Regions from separate parts of the uncultured Citricoccus sp. genome, predicted to be linked through region 2. Evidence: predicted binding sites of a transcription regulator. Region 2 holds the regulator's gene; the other holds the start of a gene.
The links. Region 2 encodes LexA, which represses DNA repair genes until DNA is damaged. Its sites were predicted from a motif close to TCGAACANNTGTTCGA; they were not measured.
Positions count from the first base shown of each region.

Region 1 (10,709 bases), on a different contig from region 2:
TGTCCTCCACGACATCCGCATGCAGTCCCCACTCATCGGCCGGATGCAGTCGGTCGTTGGAGGGGAAGTGCGGTAAGCGCTCCACGAGCATCGGGTCGCCGATTCTGCCGGCCAGCTCGCCCACCAAGGCCCGGGCTGCATCGAGGAGATCGGGAAGACTCCAGTCCGACAATTCGTCCGGGATCCGCCCGCCCATGGTCTCCTCCTTCCCGTTCATCGTTACCGCTGATCCTTCACGGCCGTTGCTCCCCTTCACGGTCGCTGCTCCGAGGCCAGCCGATGATCCTTGTCCGGGCGGCAGCCTGGCTCCGGCCCGTATGGCGTCCTCTAGTACATACATTCGACTATGCATCGCGGACGCGGTAAGAGCCTGTCGGTCATGTGTGGATGAGCGGGGCTGACGCGTCGGGTGTGGAGTACGGACGGCCTGCTCCTGAGGCACCGCACCCGGCGCCTAGCCGCACGGTAGCGCCTTCCCTACGCTGGGTGGCCACTGGCGCAACCGCCCGGTAGACCGCGGTACCGAGCCCCACCTCCCCTTCCCACCCCGATTCCGGAGGACACCGTCATGTCCAGCACACGCCATCCACGGCCGCCCCGCGTCCGCGTGCAGAACTTCGCGGTCTCCCGCGAGGGCATCGCGGCCGGGTTCAACCAGACCCTGGAGCGCCCTTTCGGTGACCTTGACCCGGCTCCGCTCATGAGCTGGGCCGGGGCCACCGACAGCTGGCCCAACCGCACGGATCCGGGCGGCAGCCGCGGCCTGGACGACCACATCGTGCGCGACTTCACGCACAACATCGGCGCGGAGATCATGGGGCGCAACAAGTTCGGCCCGATCCGGGGCCCCTGGCCGGACGAGGAGTGGCGGGGCTGGTGGGGTGATGATCCGCCGTTCCGCACCCCGGTCTTCGTCCTGACCCACCATCCCCGGTCGTCGTTCTCGCTCAGCGACACGACGTTCCACTTCCTCGATGCGAGCCCTGAAGAGGCAGTGAAGGTCGCCCTGCAGGCGGCCGGGGGCCAGGACGTCCGGATCGGGGGTGGCGTCACCACCGTCCTGCAGTTCCTGGAGGCGGGCCTCATCGACGACCTGCACGTCGCCGTCGCGCCCGTCGAGTTCGGCGACGGACTGCGCCTGTGGTCCAGCCCCGTGGAGCTGGAGGACCGGTTCCACCACGAGAGCGTCCCGAGCCCCAGCGGCGTGGAACACTACTTCTTCTGGCGCTGACGGAGGACGGTTCACTCCTCCGGCGTCGGCAGCAGCTCCCAGGTCTCCGGGTGCGGGACCGGCACGGGCCGGTGGATGTCCAGCTCGCGCACCCCGGCGCCCTGGATGCCCCTCCCCCGGCGGTCACCGCCGGTCGCCGAGCTCTCCGGCGGGAGCCCGACGGCGCCGCGCACCCTGACCGGCCAGTCGCCGGTGTCGTGGTGGGGGATGTCCCGGGGCGCACCGGCGTCCGGAGCGGACCCGGCACCGGCCGCGACGAGCCGGCGCCGGGCCCCGGGACCCCAGGGGACCGGTTCCCGGGCGCCACCGGACCGGGCGGCGGACCGGTCCCGGCGCAGCCAGGCCCGCCATTGCTCGCGCGTGCTGTCCAGGTAGTCCGGGTCCGGCAGCGCCTCGGGCCGGTGCAGGTCCCAGGCGCGGATGGCCTGCAGGCTGATCGCCTTGGGCCCGGTCCGCCGGGTGGTGCCCTCGATCAGCAGCAACCGGGCCGAGAACAGCATCTCCCCGGTCTCGTGCTGGGCCTCCGTGAAGAACGAGGCGTCCACGCAGCCGGTCCCGTCGTCCACGGAGATGAAGACCACGCGCTTGCCGCTGCGCATCGGCGGGGTCTGGGTGGCCACGCGCACCCCGGCCACCAGCACGCGGGACTGCGAGCGCAGGCTCAGCAGGTCCTCCGCCGCCGTGACCCCGAGGGCGTCCAGGTAGGGCCGGTGCGAGTCCATCAGGTGCGCGGTGGTGTCCATGGCGGTCAGGTCGAGTTCGGTGCGCACCATCTGGTCGCGGCTCGGGGCGGGGAACATCGGCACGATCGCCTCCGTCTCGGTGTCCGGCAGGTCCAGGGACAATTGCCCGTCCACCTGGCGGGGTCCCGCCGTCCGCTTCCGCCCGGTGGGGGCCTCGCCGAGCATGCCCGCCGATCCCCCGGCGTGCTGCAGCTCCAGGTGGTGTACCAGGTCGGTGCGCGAGGCCCCGCCGGGGGGCAGCAGGCAGTCCAGCGCCCCCAGCTGGGCCAGTCGCTCGAGGTTGCGCCGGGTGGGCCGGGCGCGGTCGCGCACGTCGGCCAGCGAGGCGTACGGCTGTCCGGCCACGATCCGCCGGACCTCGCGCTCGCTCAGCCCGGACATTGAGGTGAGCGCCAGGCGGATGCCCCACCGGCTGCCGTCGGGATGCCGGGAATGCCCGGGACGTGCAGGACCACCGGGCAGTTCCGGGTGGGCCGGCACCCACTCCATCCGGAACCTCTCCGTGGAGGCGTTGATGTCCACCGGGAGCACGGGGATGCCCATGCGGCGGGCCTCGGCGATCATCAGCCGGCGCGGGTACATGCCCGGGTCGTGCTCGAAGATCCCGGCCAGGAACGCCTCGGGGTGGTGGGTCTTGAGCCAGGCCGAGTGGTAGGTGGGCACGGCGAAGGCCGCCCCGTGGGCCTTGCAGAACCCGAAGGAGCCGAAGGCGTGCAGGGTGCCCCAGACCTCGTCGATGACGTCCAGGGGATAGCCCTTCTCCAGCGCCGCGGCCCGGAAGTAGGCCTCCACGACCTCCTCCTGCGGTCCACCGATCTGTCGGCGGAACTCGTCGGCCTTCGCCAGTCCGCAGCCGGTCATGGTGTCCAGGGTCCGCAGCACCTGCTCGTGGAAGACGGTCACCCCGTGGGTCTCGGATAGCACCGGTTCCAGGTCCGGGTGCGGGTACCTCGCCGCCGCGAAGCCGTGGCGCTGCTCGAGGAACGGGCGCACCATGTCCGACTGCATGGGACCGGGGCGGAACAGGGAGATGTCGATGATCAGGTCGTTGAACTCGACCGGGGCCAGCTTCCCGATCAGCTCCCGCTGGCCCGGTGACTCGATCTGGAAGATCCCCAGGGTGTGGGTGGTGCGGATCATCCCGAACGTGGCCTCGTCGTCCAGCGGCACCCGTTCCAGGTCGACCCGCTCCCCCGTGGTCCGCTCGATCTCCTCCAGCGTGTAGGCGATCGTGGACTGCATGCGCACCCCGAGCACATCCAGCTTGAGCATGCCCATGGGGTCCATGTCGTGCTTGTCGAACTGGCTCATGGGCAGCTCGATGCCCGAGGGCTGCACCGGGGTCCGGTCCAGCAGTGTCCGGTCCCCCAGGATCACCCCGCACGGGTGCATGGCGATGTGCCGCGGCAACCGGTCCAACCGCTCGGTGAGGTCCACCAGCAGGTCCAGTTGCTGCTGTCCCGCGGCCCGCCCGGACTCGACCTGCTCGGCGAACCCGCGCAGCTCGGGCATCCGGCCCATCGCCTCGCGGAAGCTCGAGGCGGAGAACCGCCACAGTTGCTTGGCGATCGTGTCCACCTGTTCGGCGTCCATCCCGAGCGCCATGCCGGCGTCCCGGACCGCCCCGCGGGCCCGGTAGCCGTTCTGCATGCTCATCAGCGTGGTGCGCTCGTTCCCGAACCGGGTGAAGATCGCCGCGTAGACGTCGTGCCGGCGGGCAGACTCCACGTCCACGTCGATGTCCGGCAGGGTGGAGCGGTCATGGGACAGGAAGCGCTCGAAGATCAGCTCGTGCCGCATCGGGTCCACGTTCGAGATCCGTAACAAGTGGTTGACCAGCGAGGACGCCCCGGAGCCCCGGGCCGAGACCCGGACCCCCAGGTCCTCGATCATCCGGACCACCTCGGCCACGGTGAGGAAGTAACTGGCGAAGCCGAGCCGGGTGATGATCCCCAGTTCGTGTTCCAGCCGGTCCTCCAGGTCCCGGCCGGCCCGCGACGACGAGAACCGGCTGCCGCTGTACAGCTGCGGGAAGCGGGCGTGGGCCCCGGTCAGGGTGCGCTGGCGCAGGGCGGTGACCGGGTCGCCGTCGATCCCGATCACCGAGGCCTCCGGTACCGTGGGCCGCCCCCAGCCCAGGTCCGGTCCGGGGTCCATCCGGCAGGCGTCGGCCAGGGCATGGGTGGCCTCCAGCAACGCGCCGGCGCCCTCTGCCCCGGCGGCGCGGCAGACCTCGCGGGCCACCTGGTGCATGGATCCGGCCGGCTTCAGCCAGCCCTGCCCGTTGGGCTGGAGGTCGGCCAGGGCCTCCAGGGAGCTCAGTGCCCGGGCGGCATCGAGGACGTCGGCGGTGGCGGCACCGTCCGGGGTGGCGTACCGTACCGCGTTGGTCAGCACCGCCGGGACCCGGGCGTCCCGGGCCGCGCGGAGCATCTTCACGGCGTGCGCGGCCGAGAGCTTCTCCCCGGGCGGGGACAGGTGGCAGACCACCTCCACCCGCAGCGACCCGGCCGGCAGGGCGGCCTTCCAGCGGCGCAGCAGCGCCCGGCCGGCGGTGTACCTGCGCGCGGCCATCAGCTGCCCGACGTCGGATCCCGGTCCCAGCAGCACGAACAGTTCCGGTGGGGCGCCGTGGTGGGGGCCGGCGGCCCAGCCGGCCAGCTCGTCCATCGTCACGTACGGCGTGCCCCCGGCGGACCCGCCCGTGGTGTGGGCGTGGGCCGCCGAGACCAGCCGGACCAGGGCACGGTAGCCGCTGCCCCCGGTCCCCCCACGGGCCAGCACGACCACCCGGCCGGCGCTGTCCAGCACCCCCGTGCCGGTGTGGTCGGATCCCCGGTGCACCGCCAGGTCCACGCCGATGACCGGGTCCAGGCCGTGTTCCCGGCAGGCCCCGACGTGCTTGGCGGTGCCGTACAGGCCGTCCCGGTCGGTGCAGGCCAGGAGATCGGCGCCGTCCGCGGCGGCCGCCGCGGCCAGCTCACCGGGCCAGGACACCCCGTAATGGGCGCTGAAGGCGCTGGCTACGTGCAGATGGGGGAACCCGGGGGTACCGCCCATCAGGCGCTCTCCCTCAGGCGCACGGCGGCGCCGTCATGGATGCGGACCAGCCGCCACCGGCCCGAGTCCAGGTGGTGGGAGATGTCCAGGGTGAGCAGCGGTGAGTTGCGGGCCCGTTCCAGGCGCACCTGCACCCGCCAGACCTCGTGGTCCACCAGCCCCGCGCCGCGGCCTCGCTCGGCCCGGTGTTCCTCGGTCCACCAGCGCCGTCGTTCGTACCAGCGCACCGGTTCGGCGGCCAGTACGTAGTCGCGGCCGTTCCACCCCAGGTGCAGCGGCACCCCCGCGGTCGTGCAGGCGACCGTGACCGATTGCGTGAAGATTCCCATGGGACCTGATACCCGTCCTTCTCGTCGTGCCTTCTCAGTGCCGTCGGTGCCGGGGTCCACGGTGGCTCCGGTCCGGCCGTCTGGGAAGGAACGGCGAACCGGAACCGGGGATGACCCGGCCTGGCGGTGGGAGGTAGCGGTCCGAGGGGAAGGTCCGGCCGTACTCCCACCATGGTATTAGAACGCATGTTCGAACACCACACGTCAGGCTAGGGAGGACGCCGGACACGATAAGCGCGCAGGTCACGGGCGCGCGCGGCGCCCCTCAGGCCCGGAACAGGCGCGGAGCAGGCACGGCGGGACTAGGGGGCAGGCCTCGGCGACGGAACGAGGAGGACAACGGGCTCACCACCGCCGCAGGATCACCGCGGCGGCGGGATCACCAGGACGGCGGGGTCACCAGGACGGCAGCGCCGGAAGCGGGCCGTCGGCCTCGACGTTCTCACCGTCACCACGGGCCAGCCAGGCCAGCAGGCCCTCGCGGTCGGACTCGACCCTCAGGGCACCGTCGCCCACGACCCACTCGTCGCGCTCCTCGGTCACCAGGGTCATGCCGGGGGCGCCCTTCGCGCGCATGGTCCGCACCGCGGCCTCGACGGCGTTGAGCAGGGAGTCCGGGTCGGCCTCCTCGATGGTCCACGCCGTGTCCAGGTCGTGGTGGTGCACGACGACCTCGGAGATGCGCAGCGCGACGATCGAGGTCACCGGGATCTCCTTGCCGTGCAGGTCCACGGACTCGACGGCCAGTTCGCCACTGAGCCGCTCGGACTGCTCCGCGAAGAACGCGGACGACTCGCGAAGGCGGCGGAGCAGCTCCTCGCGGGGCAGGGCGGCCAGCTCGTCGATCTCCCGGTCCCGCGCCTCACGGGAGGGGTAGAGCTGCTGCTCCTCACCGGTGGTGGCCCAGTCGATGAGCCGCACGAGTGCCCGGCCGTTGGAGGCGAGGTGGGCCAGCACGTGGGCCCTGGTCCATCCCTCGCACAGCGACGGGGCACGCAGCTCCTCCTCGGACAGGGAGGCGGCGGTGGCCTCGAACATGGCGGTCTCCCGGCCGAGGCGGGACAGGTCGGAGTGCAGGCGCGCTGGATTGATCATGAAGGCCACCCTATCCACGCGCCGGGGGGCGTTCCACCGTCCGGACGGGTCCATCCAGACGGGTCCGGACGGCATCAGGAGGTTGCGGATCTCAACGGCCCGCCGGTGCCGCACCCCCCGGCGGAGGACTGGGTAAACCCCTCATATGATGCAGGTCACTCCTCTGGGACTCTGGAACGCAGCCCGGGGACCGGCAGCCGGCCGGCCCACCACGAACCGATCCGAGAGGACCGACAGCCCATGTCACACCCTCCCACCCCCGTCGCCCACGATCCGCGCCAGGAGGCACGCACGGCCAACTGGGTCGCGGCGATCGTCTGCTGCGCCCTCGTCTTCGACGGCTTCGACCTGACCATCTACGGCACCGTGCTGTCCACCCTGCTCGATGACCCGAGCCAGATCGGCCAGCTGGACGGCGCCGCGGCCGGCGCCCTGGGCTCCTACGCCCTGATCGGGGTCCTCGTCGGCTCCCTCACCTGCGGATTCCTGGGCGACCACTTCGGCCGCCGCCGGCTCATCCTCGGCGGCATCGCCTGGTTCTCCATCGGGATGTTCATCACCGCGCTGACCACCTCGGTGGCGGCGTTCGGCGTGATGCGCCTGCTCACCGGACTGGGGCTCGGGGTGATCCTGGCCACGGCCGGGGCCACGATCGCCGAGTTCGCCCCGGCGGGCAAGCGCAACTTCTACAACGCCCTCGTGTACTCCGGGATCCCCGCCGGCGGCGTCCTGGCCGCGCTGCTGGGCATCGTCCTGCTCGAACCGCTGGGCTGGCGCGGACTGTTCATGATCGGCGCCACGCCGATCCTGTTCCTGCTGCCGCTGGCCTGGTTCAAGCTCCCCGAGTCACCCCGCTGGCTGCACGCCCGCGGCCGCATCGAGGAGGCCCGTGCCGCCTCCGCGCGGACCGGGGTGCCCCTCCTGGAGGAGATCGTGGTCCAGCAGGCCGGCGCGGCGCCGGCCAAGCGGGGATTCGCAGCGGCCTTCTCCCGTCAGTTCTTCCTGCCGACCGTCCTGCTGGGCTTCATGTCCTTCTCCGGCCTGTTGCTCACCTACGGCCTGAACACGTGGCTGCCGCGCATCATGGAGGGTTACGGCTTCGACAAGGGTTACTCCCTGTCCTTCCTGCTGATCCTCAACAGCGGGGCCGTGCTGGGCGGGATCGTCGCCTCGCTGGCCGCCGACCGGCTCGGTGCGCAACGGATCGTGGCCACCACCTTCGTCCTGGCCGGGATCACCCTGGCGCTGATGACCTTCCAGTTCCCGGCGCCGGTCCTGTTCCTCTACATCGCCGTGGCCGGGGTCGGCACCCTGGGCACCCAGGTGCTGATCTACGGGTTCAGCTCGAACTACTACACGACCAATGCCCGCGCCGCCGGGGTCTCCTGGGTCGCCGGCTTCGGGCGCATCGGTGGCGTGCTCGGGCCCCTCATCGGGGGCTGGCTCACCGCGGCCGGCGTGGGCGGCAGCACCGCCTTCTACATCTTCGGCGGCGTGGCCCTCTTCGGGGCTCTGGTCACCCTGGCCGTTCCGCGGCAGTCGCGGCTGGAACGGGCCACGGACACCGCGGCCACGGCGGACGTCCCCGGCGTCGCCGGCGCCACCGGGCACCATGGCGCCGAGGCCGGCGAGCCGGCGAGCGCGGTCCCGGCGTCGCGAGCCTGAACGCCTCCGTGCGGCCCGCCGCCGTCCCTCAGTCCTCGGGACGGTAGCGGGCCGCCAGCTCGCTGCGGGACCGGACGCCGAGCTTCCGGTAGATGCGCGTCAGGTGGTACTGGACCGTCTTCTCCGCCAGGAACAGCGAGCGCGCCGTCTCCTTGTTGGTGGCCCCGTGCGCCACGAGCTCCACCACGGCCTGTTCCTGCGCCGTGAGGTCGACGTCGGCCCGGCCCGCGGCCACGAGCACGGGGTCCGCGGGGGCGTCGACGGGGCCGACGTCCATCCCGGTGGCCTTGAGCTCGCGGTCACAGCGCTCGACGTAGGTCACGGCGCCCAGGGAGTCGTAGAGGTCCTTCGCCACCTGGAGCACCGAGGAGGCCAGCCGGCGCTTCCCCGCCCGGCGCATGCTCTGGCCGAAGGCGAAGCTGATCCTGGCCTGCAGGTAGGGCCGGTGCAGTCCCCGCAGCTGCCCCAGCGCGGACTCGAAGTGGTCGCGTGCGGCGTCCGGGTCGCCCTGCGCGGCGAGCAGCCGGCCCCGGGACCAGGACATCCGGGCCTGGTCGGAGGGGATCGCCCGTTCCCGGCACAGTCCCTCGAACGCGGTGAGGAACTCCTCGGCGCGCTCCAGCCGGTTCGTCATCACCAGGGCGTTGACATAGGTGTCCTGCCACGGCCAGAAGGAGACGCGACCGGCCGTCCAGGGGTCGATCTCCGTCAACGGCTCGAGCGCCTCCAGGGCGCTCTCGTAGTCGGACCGGGCCTCGTGGAACCGTGCCCTGGCCAGGTGTGCGGGCACTAGCATGGCCCGGTAGGTGCCCGGGTGGACGGCGGCCCTGGAGACGTAGTGACGCGCCCGTTCCCAGTCCCCCCGCATGGACCACAGCTCGGCGGCCGTCCAGTACAGCAGGGGCCCGATCAGGGGCATCCGGGCCGATTCCAGCCGGACCGAGGCCCGGGACACCGTGGCCGCGGCGGCGTCCCAGTCCCCCAGCACCAGTTGGGTCCGCGCCAGCCAGGCCTCCGCCCACAGGGAGATGCGCAGCGAACCGCCGCGATGTTCCGTGGGGGTGGCCGCCTCGAAGCCCACCAGCGCCGACTCGACCTGGTCGGCCCGCAGGGCCAGCCAGGCGGCACCCATCTGGATCCGCTGCTTCTGGGCGTTCTCCCCGGCGCGGGCGGTGGCCCGCTCGTAGGCGGCCTCGGCCTCCTGCAGGCGCCCGCGGGCATACAGGCCGAGCCCGTAGATGGCCTCCGACTCGATGTGTGCCGGGCTGCCCGCCTCGGTCAGGGACATCGCCGTCTCGCCCCACTCGGTCATCAGCGGCCCGTCCCACGACGCCAGGCCGTGCAGGACGAAACGCTGGGCCGCCTGGGCGGCCGCCGCCGGGTCCCGGTCGGCGTCACTGGTCCGCCACGCCTCCTCGAGATGGTGCCGGGCGCTGCGGCTCTGGCCCGAGACGGTCGAGAGGTAGCCCAGGACCGAGGAGCGCAGGGAGGAGGACGGCATGGCCTCCACGGCCGAGGTCCAGGTCTGGGCCCGGGCGATGTCCCCGGCGCCGACCGAGGCGTCCACCGCCCGCAGCAACCGGTCGTCGTGGCGTTGCGGGTCCGTGGTGAGACGGGCCGCGGAGAACAGGGCGGACGAGACGTCCTGCCACGCGCCCCGTTCGCCCTGCCGGGCGGCGAAGTCCTCGAGCTCGGCGGCCAGGGCCGCGTCCGGTCCGGCCGCGGCGGCCACCCGGTGGGCCAGCCGGTCGGCCTCCAGGGGCACGACGGCGGCCGCGCGCCGGTGCCGGGCCAGTCGCCTGCTCGGCAGGGCCTGTTCGTAGATCGCCTCGGCGGCCCCCGGCTCGACGAAGGAGACCGCCGAGCCGTCGTGGTCCACGGTCCACCGCAGCAGTCCGGTGCGATGGCCCTCGTCCAGGGCCTCGATCACGGCCTCCGGCCCGCTGAGACCGCTGACCTCCTGGATCTCGGCGAGCCCGGCCGGGGAGCCCAGCACGGCCAGGGCCTCGGCGACCTCGATCAGTCCCGGCGTGGCATCGGCCATCAGGCCCCGCACCCGGGACTGCATCCGGGCACTCGCCGGCAGCGACGGGAACCAGCTCTGCCAGGTCTCCGGCGGCATCTCCTGCAGCAGTTCCAGGACCGGTCGCGGCAGCCCCCGGGTGTGCCGGACGAGGCCCTGCGCCGCCGTGTCCCCCAGGTCCAGGCCGAAGCGGGACCGGGCGAGCCGGCGGACATCCTCGGCGTCCAGGGGATCCAGGCGCAGTTGGCGGACCCGGTACTGGCCGAGGAGGTCGCGCAGGCCGGGGGGCAGGGCGTGGGAGCGGGAGGGGTCGAGGGTGAACAGGAAGAGCACCTTCGAGGACTTCAGCCGCCGCATCACGAACACCAGGATGCGCACGCTGGCCTCGTCGAGATGGTGGACGTCGTCCACGGCGACCACCACGGGCCCCCGCAGCTGCAGTGTCTCCAGGTGGGTGGTCAGGGTGGCGGCGTAGTTCGCCGCCTGGGCGACGCTCAGTTCGGGCACCGGCATGGCCGGTGGCATGGGCGTGGCGTCGTAGCCCTTGGCCGACCGCAACGGTG
Region 1 is NZ_CALMQR010000055.1:66,681-77,389, reverse strand. Features, by position in the region: gene Q0283_RS05835 (HNH endonuclease signature motif containing protein) at 1-196, opposite strand, end outside; gene Q0283_RS05830 (dihydrofolate reductase family protein) at 569-1,231, shown strand; gene dnaE (DNA polymerase III subunit alpha) at 1,243-5,034, opposite strand; gene Q0283_RS05820 (DUF6504 family protein) at 5,034-5,363, opposite strand; gene Q0283_RS05815 (maleylpyruvate isomerase family mycothiol-dependent enzyme) at 5,760-6,458, opposite strand; gene Q0283_RS05810 (aromatic acid/H+ symport family MFS transporter) at 6,699-8,123, shown strand; gene Q0283_RS05805 (AAA family ATPase) at 8,152-10,709, opposite strand, start outside.
Region 1: the regulator LexA is predicted to act here: its motif matches at 5,542-5,557, upstream of Q0283_RS05820 (DUF6504 family protein).

Region 2 (10,709 bases):
GTGGTCGCCACCGCCACCCTGGCCCTGCAGGCGCAGATCATGCGCCGGGACGCCCCGCGGTTGCTGGAGGCCCTGCAGGACGAGTTGCCCCGGGAGATGACCGTGGCACTCGTCAAGGGCCGCTCCAACTACCTGTGCCGGCACAAGATCGACGGGGGCTTCCCCGAGGAGGACGGGCAGGCCCTGTTCGGCCTGGCCGACGACGGTGAGGCGATGGTCACCGGTGACGCGGGACCGACCAGCCCGCTGGGCCGGGAGGTCAAGCGGCTGCGCGACTGGGCCGAGGAGACCGAGTCCGGGGACCGGGACGACCTCGAGCCCGGGGTGAGTGACCGGGCCTGGCGCCAGGTCTCGGTCTCGGCGGTCGACTGCATCGGCGCCCAGCGCTGCCCGATGGCCGAGGAGTGCTTCTCGGAACGGGCGCGGGCCGATGCGGCCGAGGCCGACGTGGTGGTGACCAACCACGCGTTGCTGGCCATCAGTGCCTTCGAGGGCCTGGCCGTCCTGCCGGAGTTCGACGCGGTGATCGTGGACGAGGCCCACGAGCTGCAGGACCGGGTCACGGGGGCGGTGACCGGACAACTGTCCGGAGCCATCGTCCAGGCGGCCGGTTCCGCGGCACGCAAGCACACGGCGATCGCGGTCGAGGACCTGATGCAGGCCGGCGTCGGGCTGGACGCGGCGTTCGCCGCCACTCCCACGGGACTCATCCCGCGCGGGCCGGACGAGGTCCAGCAGAACGCCCTGCGGGCGGTCCGGGACGCGGCGCGGCAGGGGCTCAGCGACTCCAAGGGGCCCGGTGGGGCAGGCGGTTCCGCCGAGGCGGCCGACGGTGGCCGGCAGATGGCACGCTCACGGCTCCAGGAGGTCCTCGAGGTGGCCGAGAGGATGCTCGACGCCGTCCCGGACGCGGACTACCCCGAGGTGCTGTGGGCCTCCCGTCCGGGCCGCTTCGAGCCGGGGACCGGATGGGTCCCGGGTGACGAGACCGCCGCGCCGGTGGTGTGCGTCGCCCCGTTGTCGGTGGCCGGCCGGCTCCGGGAGGGGTTGTTCGGCCAGGCGACCACGGTACTGACCTCCGCGACCTTGACGGTGGGGGAGTCCTTCGACCCCGTGGCGGGCTCGCTCGGCCTGCTCGGGCCGGGCGCTCCGCGATGGACCGGGGTGGACGTGGGCAGCCCCTTCGACTACCCGCGCCAGGGCGTGCTCTACGTGGCCCGGCACCTGCCCCGGCCCGGCCGGACCTCCTCCCCGGACGCCTACGACGAGCTCGAGTCCCTGCTGCGCGCCTCCGGGGGAGGGGCACTGTGCCTGTTCTCCTCGAGGCGCGCGGCCGAGGACGCCGCCGCGGAGATGCGCAGCAGGCTGGGGGCGGCGCCCCAGATCCTCTGCCAGGGCGACGCCACCCTCTCGGCCCTCGTCCGCCAGTTCGCCTCCGAACCGGACACCTGCCTGTTCGGGACCATGAGCCTGTGGCAGGGCGTGGACGTGCCCGGATCGGCCTGCCGTCTGGTGGTGATCGACCGCATCCCGTTCCCCCGTCCGGACGACCCGCTGGGGACCGCACGCACCCGGGAGGTCAGCCGTCACGGCGGCAACGGGTTCATGGCCGTCTCGGCCGCCCACGCCGCCGTGAGGCTGGCCCAGGGCGCCGGCCGGCTGATCAGGACCACCACGGACCGTGGCGTCGTGGCGGTGCTGGACCCCCGGCTGGCCACCGAACGCTACGGAGGGTTCTTGCGGTCCACCCTGCCGGACTTCTGGCCGACCACCGACCCGGCTGTGGTGCGGGGCGTGCTGGAACGCCTGCGCGACCCGGCCTAGGGATCACGAGCGGTCGACGGCCGAGAGCAGCTCCAGCACCTCGACCGTTCGGATGCCCCGCCAGTCCAGGCCCTGGCCCGGGCACCACGCGGCCCAGTCGACGTGCCAGCCCCCATCGGACTGCTGGCCCATGACGACCCGGTCGACGTCTGCCCGGAGCTGCCTGTCGGTGAAGAGCAGGCGCGCGGGGGTCGCGGCCCCCGGCTCGATCACCGGGGCCGACCACGGGTCGGCGGCCAGGTCCCAGGGGTGCAGTCGTTCGCCCTCGGCCCCGCCTTCCACCGGCAGCGCACCGTCGCGGTCCAGGCGGGAGCGCCATGTCTCGATCGCCGCGGTCTCGGCAGGACCCTCGGTGCGGGGACCCCGGTCCGCGGCCAGGAAGCGCAGGGCGTACTTGACGGCGTAGGCCGACAGCCCACCCTCCCGCAGCTGGGAGCGGCACCACTCCGTGGCCGCCTCGGCCCACCCGCCGACGAAGCCGGTCCGGAGGGCGGCGGCCGCGAAGCCGAAGGTGAGGTGTGATCCTCCGGGCCACAGCTGTACCCAGGGCGCGTGCGGCCAGGCCAGGGAGGGCTCGGTGACGAAGGGCAGCGAACCGTCGAGCCCGGACGCCGAGGCAGCCCACTCGAGCGCGCTGCGGAACCAGGGATGGTCGGCCAGGTCCCACCCGGCCAGCAGGTCGAGGGCGGTGAGGGTGGCGAGGGGCTCGCTCACCGGGGAGCGGACATCGGGCTCCAGGCCGTGACCGAATCCGCCGTCGGGGTTGCGATACGCGCCCAGCGCCGCCAGGACGCCCTCGGGACCGCCCCCGTGCAACAGCAGGTCCAGGCGACGACGCTCCAGGAGCCGTCCCCGGGTGTAGACGAAGCGCTCGGCGTCCGCCACCCGGACGCCTCTCGGGAAGGGACGGTGGTTCATCGCCGCGCTCCGCATCAGTGTCCCGGTCAGAGGGCCCGCAGGACCGTGACCACCTTGCCCATGACCGTCGCCTCGTCTCCGAGGATCGGCTCATAGGCCGAATTCTGCGGCAGCAGCCACGTGTGCCCGTCGCGCTGCCGGAACGTCTTGACGGTGGCCTCATCATCCAGCAGGGCCGCCACGATGTCACCGTTCTGGGCCGAGTTCTGCTGGCGGACCACCACCCAGTCCCCGTCGCAGATCGCGGCATCGACCATCGAGTCACCGGAGACCTTGAGCATGAACAGCTCTCCCTCGCCGGTGAGCTGGCGGGGGAGCGTCATGACGTCCTCGACCTGCTGGTCGGCCAGGATCGGCCCGCCGGCGGCGATGCGACCGACGAGCGGGACCGGGACGGAGGTGCCCTCCACCGCACCGGTGTGCAGGGCCGTGACCGGAGCCGGGCGGTCGGCGGTGTCCGGGGCGCCGGCCGCGGCCGTCGACACGGGCTGTCCGTCCTCGTCCAGCAGGACCTCCATGGCGCGGGGCCGTCCCGGATCCTTGCGGATGTACCCCCACTTCTCCAGTTGACCCAGCTGATGGGTCACCGAGGACAGCGAGGCCAGTCCGGCGGCGTCACCGATCTCCCGCATCGACGGCGGGTACCCGTGCTGCGCGATGGCCGAGCGGATCGACCCCAGGATGACCCGCTGGCGCGCGGTCAGCGTCCGGGCGGCAGGGGCGGGCTGGGAGTCCGGTTCGGGTCGGGGAGTCCGGGAGGCCATTCGAAGATCCGTTCTTAGCGTGTCCGTGGTGCCGGTTGAGATGTCTCATGGTCGGCCCGCGGGGAGTTGACGGGCCATCACGTGCCTCAGAGGCTACCGGAGGGGCAGGGCGGATTCAAAGATATGTTCGAATAATGTTTGGCGTGTTTCGAACAGACGTGCTAGACAAGAGGGCGAACGGATAGAACACACGTTCGAACAGCCCGGTCGCCCCGGGCGGAGAGGTTGAAGAGCATGAGCACTGCAGCATCGGTCGTGACCCGCACCGCCGGCTCGGCCGGATTCCACCTGAACCGTCGTGGCCGTTTCCTCTTCGTCGGACTCCCGATCCTCGTCGTGGCCGCGCTGGCGGCCGCGGCCGCCGTGTTCCTGGGCGCCCATGCCGTGGCCCCGGCCGCAGCATCGCCGGAGCGCCCCGTGGTCGCCCCGGTCGAGTCCGTCACCGTGGACTACGGTGACACCCTGTGGTCCGTGGCCGGCCAGGTGGCCCCGGACGCTCCGCGCAATCAGACCATCCTGCGGATCGGCGAGCTCAATGACCTGACCGGTTCCGAGCTGCAGCCGGGGCAGGTCCTCTTCGTCCCCCGGGGCTGACGCGGGCACCACCGGAACGTCCGCGGCCTCGGCCGGCCCGTCGCCCGGTTCGAGCCGCGTCAGAGGGGGGACCGTGGCGTGCCATGCACGGACGTCACCGGGGCTCGGGGGACTGACTGAGCGCCTAGGCTGTCTCGGGTGAGTGATGAGGATGCGATCTCGAATCCGGAGGCCCTGGCCGCCCTGCCGTTGCGTGAGAACCTGCGGGGCCTGAGCCCCTACGGTGCGCCCCAGCTGGACGTGGCGGTGGCGCTGAACACGAATGAGAACACCCATCCGGTCCCGGACGAGGTGGTCGCCGCCATCGCGGAGTCGGTGGCCGCTGCCGCCGTGACGCTCAACCGCTACCCGGACCGTGAGTTCACCGAACTGCGCAAGCGCCTGGCGGAGTACCTGGGGCACGGGTTGTCCGCGGCGAACCTGTGGGCCGCGAACGGTTCCAACGAGATCCTGCAGCAACTGCTGCAGGCCTTCGGTGGGCCCGGGCGCACCGTGATGAGCTTCCCGCCCACCTACTCGATGTACCCGCTGCTGGCCGCCGGCACGGACACCCGGTACGTGGCCGGTGTCCGCGGGGAGGACTTCTCCCTGACGGCCGCCTCCGCGGCGGCCCAGGTCGCCGAGCACCGGCCGGACGTGGTCCTGTTGTGCTCCCCGAACAACCCGACCGGCACCGCCCTGGGGCTGGACGTGGTGCAGGCCGTCTATGACGCCACCGAGGCCTACGGGGGCATGGTGGTCGTGGACGAGGCCTATGCCGAGTTCGCCCTCGCCGGCACGCGCTCCGCGCTCACCCTGTTGCCGGGCCGGCCGCGCCTGGTGGTCTCCCGGACCATGTCGAAGGCCTTCGCGCTGGCCGGCGCCCGCCTGGGCTATCTCGCCGCCGCACCGGAGGTCACCGACGCCCTGCGCCTGGTGCGCCTGCCCTACCACCTCTCCGCGGTCTCCCAGGCCACGGCCAACGCCGCCCTGCAGCACTACGACGTCCTGCTCGAGAACGTCGAGGACATCAAGGCCCAGCGCGACCGGATCGTGGAGGGGCTGCGCGATCTCGGTCTGGCCCCGGCCGTCTCGGACTCCAACTTCGTGTTCTTCGGCGGACTGGCCGATTCCCACGCGGTGTGGCAGGGCCTGCTCGAGCACGGGGTCCTGGTGCGCGACGTCGGGATCCCGCACCACCTGCGTGTCACCGCCGGGACCGAGGCGGAGACCACGGCGTTCCTCACCGCCCTGCGGGAGGTCCTGGCCGAGGCACCCGCCACGACGTCCGGCCAGTGACCGGCCCGGTAGACTGGACCACCGGATCCCCCCAACAGCAAGGAGCTGACAGAGCATGGGCGCAGAGCTGATCTCCGGCCGGAAGGCGCGGATGCAGCGCACCACCAGCGAGTCCGACGTCTACGTCGAGATGGACCTGGACGGAACCGGCACCTCCGAGATCTCCACCTCGGTGCCGTTCTACGACCACATGCTCACGGCACTGTCCAGGCACTCGCAGATCGACCTGACGGTCCGCGCTACCGGGGACACCCACATCGACGTCCACCACACCGTCGAGGACGTGGCCATCACCCTCGGCGAGGTGCTCAGGACGGCGCTGGGGGACAAGAGGGGCATCCGCCGCTTCGGCGAGGCCTCGGTGCCGCTGGACGAGGCCCTGGCGCGCGCCGTCGTCGACGTCTCCGGCCGACCGTACCTGGTGCACGAGGGCGAGCCCGAGGGCCAGCAGTACCACCTGATCGGCGGACACTTCACCGGGTCCATGACCCGGCACGTGTTCGAGTCGATCACCTACCACGCCTCCATCTGCCTGCACATGGACCTGGTCCGCGGCCGGGACCCGCACCACATCGTCGAGGCCCAGTTCAAGGCCTTCGCCCGCGCCCTGCGGGCCGCGGTCGAGGACGACCCCCGGGTCACCGGGGTGCCCTCCACCAAGGGTGCGCTCTGATGGCCGGTGTCACCGGCGCCGCCCGTCCCACCGTCGCCGTCCTGGACTACGGGTCCGGCAACACCCACTCCGCCGTGCGCGCCCTCCAGCGCGCCGGGGCGGATGCACGACTGACCGCGGACGCGGACGAGGTGATGAACGCCGACGGGCTCGTGGTCCCCGGAGTGGGCGCCTTCCAGTCCGTCATGGCCGCCCTCAAGGACCTCGGCGCGACCCGGTGGATCGGCCGGCGGGTGGCCGGGGGCCGGCCCGTGCTCGGCATCTGCGTGGGTCACCAGATCCTCTTCGACGCCGGCGTGGAGCACGGCGTGCGCACCGAGGGCATGGGCGAGTGGCCCGGCGTGGTCGAGGCCCTGCCGGCGCCGATCGTGCCCCACATGGGCTGGAACACCGTGCGCCCGGCCGAGGGCTCCGCGCTCTTCCGGGGCATCGAGGACGAGCGCTTCTACTTCGTGCACTCCTACGGCGTCCTGAAGTGGGAGTTCGACCAGGCCCACGAGAAGATCGCCCCGCCCAAGGTGACCTGGGCGAACCACGGAGGGGACTTCATCGCCGCCGTGGAGAACGGCCCGCTCGCCGCCACCCAGTTCCACCCCGAGAAGTCCGGTGACGCCGGGATGCAGCTGCTGGCCAACTGGCTCGGAACCCTCTGATGCCCTTCTGGTCCACCCTGCTCATCGCCCTGGGCGGGCTGCTGATCGGTGGCGCCTGGTCGCTGCGCCAGCAGAAGGCGCCCGTATGGCTGCAGGTCGGCTTCCTCGTGTGCGCCGTGCTGGCGATCATCGCCGGTTTCGTCACCGCCTCGTCCTAGACCACCTCGTCCGATCGAACCGAGAGGAACCCCCTCATGAGCCAGACCCCGCAGAGCGCACCGGCGCTGGAACTGCTGCCCGCCGTCGACGTCCAGGACGGCCAGGCCGTGCGCCTCGTCCAGGGCGAGGCCGGCTCCGCCACCTCCTACGGCGACCCGCTCGAGGCCGCCCTGGCCTGGCAGAAGGCCGGCGCCGAGTGGATCCACCTGGTGGACCTGGATGCCGCCTTCGGCCGCGGGGACAACCGGGACGTGATGTCCCGCGTGGTGGACGAGCTCGGCGTGAAGGTCGAGCTCTCGGGTGGCATCCGGGACGACGCCTCGCTGGAGAACGCCCTGGCGATGGGTGCCACGCGCGTGAACCTCGGCACGGCGGCCCTGGAGGACCCGGAGTGGACCGCGCGGGTCATCGAGCGCTTCGGCGACCAGGTCGCGGTCGGCCTGGACGTGCGCGGCACCACCCTGGCCGCGCGCGGCTGGACCAAGGAGGGCGGTGACCTCTGGGAGGTGCTCGACCGCCTCGAGCAGGCCGGTTGCGCCCGCTACGTGGTCACGGACGTCACCAAGGACGGGACGCTGAGGGGCCCGAACACCGAGCTGCTGGCCGAGGTGTGCACCAAGACGCCGAAGCCCGTGGTGGCCTCCGGTGGCATCTCCTCGCTGGAGGACGTGGCCGCGCTGTACGCCATGGTCGGCCGGGGCGTGGAGGGCGCCATCATGGGCAAGGCCCTGTACGCCGGCCGGTTCAGCCTGGAGCAGGCCCTGCTCGTGTCCCGCGGCGTGAGCGTGGAGGACGCCGTGAAGCAGGCCCCCATCCAGTGACCGGCCAGGACCGGGAGCGCCACCTGCCCGGGCACATCGAGGCGGCCATCCGGCGCAACCTGGAGCGCCAGCACCGGGACGAGTCCGGCCGCCCGGCGGACTCCGCGGGCGTCGCCTGGGAGGGCCGGGACCTGGGCGGGGCCGGGATCGACGGCTCGGCCAACCCGTTGCACGCCTTCGACACCGACGACGGCACCGCGGACCCGGCCTGGGGCCCGGTCCTGGACCGGTTGGCGGCCGGTGAGGCCGGCGAGGCCGAGGTCGTGGACGCCCTGTCCCGCATGCGGGTCTTCGCCGCCGTGCTGCCGACCGTGGCCGAGCACGACGACCACGGTGGTGACGGGCCGCACGGGGACGGACCGCACGGGGACAAGGAGGCGGACGTCGCGCTGGTGACGCTCAGGGCCCCCGACGGCCGGGCCGCCCTGCCCGTGTTCACCCACGTCCCGGCGCTGACCGCCTGGCACCCCGAGGCGCGGCCGGTGGCGACCTGGATGCCGCGGGCCTGCCTGTCCGCCGTGGACGAGGGTGCCGAACTGGTCGTCGTGGACCCGGCAGCCGAGCGCACGTTCGTGGTGCGCCGCCCGGCTGTCTGGGCACTGGCCCGGCAGCAGGCCTGGATCCCGTCCTACCAGGACACCGAGCTGGCCGAGGAACTGGCGTCCGTGGTGGACCTGGTGCCCGGGCTCGCGAGGATCGCGCTGACGCCGGGGGCCGGCGTGGCCTCCCGGACCGCCTCCGGCGCCGTGCTGCCCGGTGGGGGCTCCGGACCGGAACTGCGGCTGGTGGCCTACCCGGACCCCGCGCTGGCGACCTCCGGCGACGAGGCCGCGCTGCGGCTGATGGCCGCCACCCTGCAACAGGTGCTCGGTGAGGTGCCGGCCCTGGCCGAGCGGGCCGACTCCGTGGAGATCACGGTCAGCCGGTAGTCCCGGGACCCTCCGGTACCCGTTCGCCGTCCTCCAGGGCGCAGCCCAGCCGGGAGAAGACCCGCAGCAGGGTCTCGGTCTCCTGCTCGTCGAGCCGGTCCATGAACAGGTCCTTCACCTGGCGCGCGTGCAGGGTCGCTGCCTTGCGGAACAGGCTCCGGCCGGCGTCGGTGATGACGGCCTCCGAGCCACGGCCGTCCTCCACGCAGGCGCGACGCTCCACGAGCCCGCGCTTCTCCAGGGTCTTGACCTGATAGGTCACCCGCGAGGGCGAGAACACCATCAGGCTGGCCAGCTCGCCCATGCGCAGGTGCCCGCCCGGGGCCTCGGTGAGCAGCAGCAGCAGGTTGTAGTCGGCCAGGTGCAGGTCCACACCCGCCTTCAGGCTCCGCTCGAGGCGGTCCTGCAGCAGGGCGGTCGCCTCGAAGTAGGCGCGCCAGGCCTGACGGGAGGTGTCCGCCGGCTGCCGTCCCGGGACCGCGCTGCGGGACCACGAGCCGGTGTCACTCTCCGCGGAGGAGCTGGTCAAAGGGAATCACCTCCAGGGGTGCGGGCGCACCGGAGGCCCGGCGCGGGCGGGCGGGGAACCGTCCGACCACCGAGGCCAGGTCCGCCCCGGCCGCGGCGATGCGGGTCTGCAACGGCGTGGTGCGGGTGGAGGCCTGGCCGCCCTCGACCTCGCCCCAGTCGTCCGAGGCGGCGAAGATCCCTGAGGAGAGCACCTTGGTGCGCAGGTAGCTGAACAGCGGGCGCATCGCCGTGTCGATCATCAGCGAGTGCCGCGGCGTGCCGCCGGTCGCGCCGAGAAGCACCGGGACGTCCCGGACGGCGTCGTCCTCCACGAGGTCCCAGAAGGACTTGAACAGCCCCGAGTAACTGGCCTTGAAGGTGGGGGAGACGGCGATGATGCCGTCGGCCTGGGACACCTCCTCCAGGGCCGCCTGCAGCGCCTCGGACCGTGACGGGTTGACCATCGCCTCGGCGATGTCCGTGGCCAGCAGGCGCAGCTCCACCACGTGCACCTCCGGGACGATTTCCTCGGCGGAGAGGCGGTCAGAGGCGGCGGCGGCCAGCCGGTCGGCCAGCTGGCGGGATGACGACGGGTCGCCCAGCCCGCCGGAGACCACCACCAGGTGCCGGGCCTGCGGGGTGAACGGGTCGGTGGACTCGGGTGCGCCGAACGCCTCCGGGCCGCCGAGGTCCGGTAGCTCCTCCACGGCTCAGGCCCCGGCCTTCTCGGAGGCCTGGGCCTTCTCGGCGCGCTCCTGGGCGTCCTTCCAGGCCTGTGAGCCCTCCGCGCCGCCGGGCACCGGGTCCTCGCCGCGCTCGTGGCGGGCCACCAGGAACTCGTGGGTGGGGGCCTCCGGGACGTCGGCGGGCTTCAGGGCGGCGAACTCCTTGCGCAGCACGGGCAGGACCTCCTCGCCGAACAGGTCGATCTGCTCCAGCACCACGTCCGTGGGCAGTCCCGCGTGGTCGATGAGGAACATCTGGCGCTGGTAGTCGCCCACCCAGTCCCGGAAGGACAGGGTGCGCTCGATGACCTGCTGCGGGGAGCCCACGGTCAGCGGGGTCATCCGGGTGAACTGCTCCAGGGACGGGCCGTGTCCGTAGACCGGGGCGTTGTCGAAGTAGGGGCGGAACTCGTTGACGGCGTCCTGGGAGTTCTTGCGCATGAACGCCTGGCCGCCCAGGGCCACGTAGGCATGGTGTGCCTTGCCGTGGCCGTAGTACTCGTAGCGTTGGCGGTAGAGCTGCACCATCTGGATCACGTGTTCCTTGTTCCAGAAGATGTTGTTGTGGAAGAAGCCGTCGCCGTAGTAGGCGGCCTGCTCGGCGATCTCGGCCGAGCGGATGGAACCGTGCCAGACGAAGGGCGCGACGCCGTCGAGCGGCCGGGGGGTCAGGGTGAAGTCCTGCAGCGGGGTACGGAAGCGGCCCTGCCAGTCGACGTTCTCCTCGTGCCACAGCCGGTGCAGCAGGTGGTAGTTCTCCACGGCCAGTGGGATGCCCTGGCGGATGTCCTTGCCGAACCAGGGGTAGACCGGGCCGGTGTTGCCGCGGCCCATGGTCAGGTCCACGCGGCCCTCGGCCAG
Region 2 is NZ_CALMQR010000059.1:10,888-21,596, reverse strand. Features, by position in the region: gene Q0283_RS06765 (ATP-dependent DNA helicase) at 1-1,824, shown strand, start outside; gene Q0283_RS06760 (hypothetical protein) at 1,828-2,742, opposite strand; gene lexA (transcriptional repressor LexA) at 2,769-3,506, opposite strand; gene Q0283_RS06750 (LysM peptidoglycan-binding domain-containing protein) at 3,741-4,100, shown strand; gene Q0283_RS06745 (histidinol-phosphate transaminase) at 4,239-5,378, shown strand; gene hisB (imidazoleglycerol-phosphate dehydratase HisB) at 5,434-6,051, shown strand; gene hisH (imidazole glycerol phosphate synthase subunit HisH) at 6,051-6,704, shown strand; gene Q0283_RS06730 (hypothetical protein) at 6,704-6,862, shown strand; gene priA (bifunctional 1-(5-phosphoribosyl)-5-((5-phosphoribosylamino)methylideneamino)imidazole-4-carboxamide isomerase/phosphoribosylanthranilate isomerase PriA) at 6,899-7,684, shown strand; gene Q0283_RS06720 (SseB family protein) at 7,681-8,613, shown strand; gene Q0283_RS06715 (MarR family winged helix-turn-helix transcriptional regulator) at 8,603-9,142, opposite strand; gene Q0283_RS06710 (FMN reductase) at 9,117-9,830, opposite strand; gene Q0283_RS06705 (LLM class flavin-dependent oxidoreductase) at 9,834-10,709, opposite strand, start outside.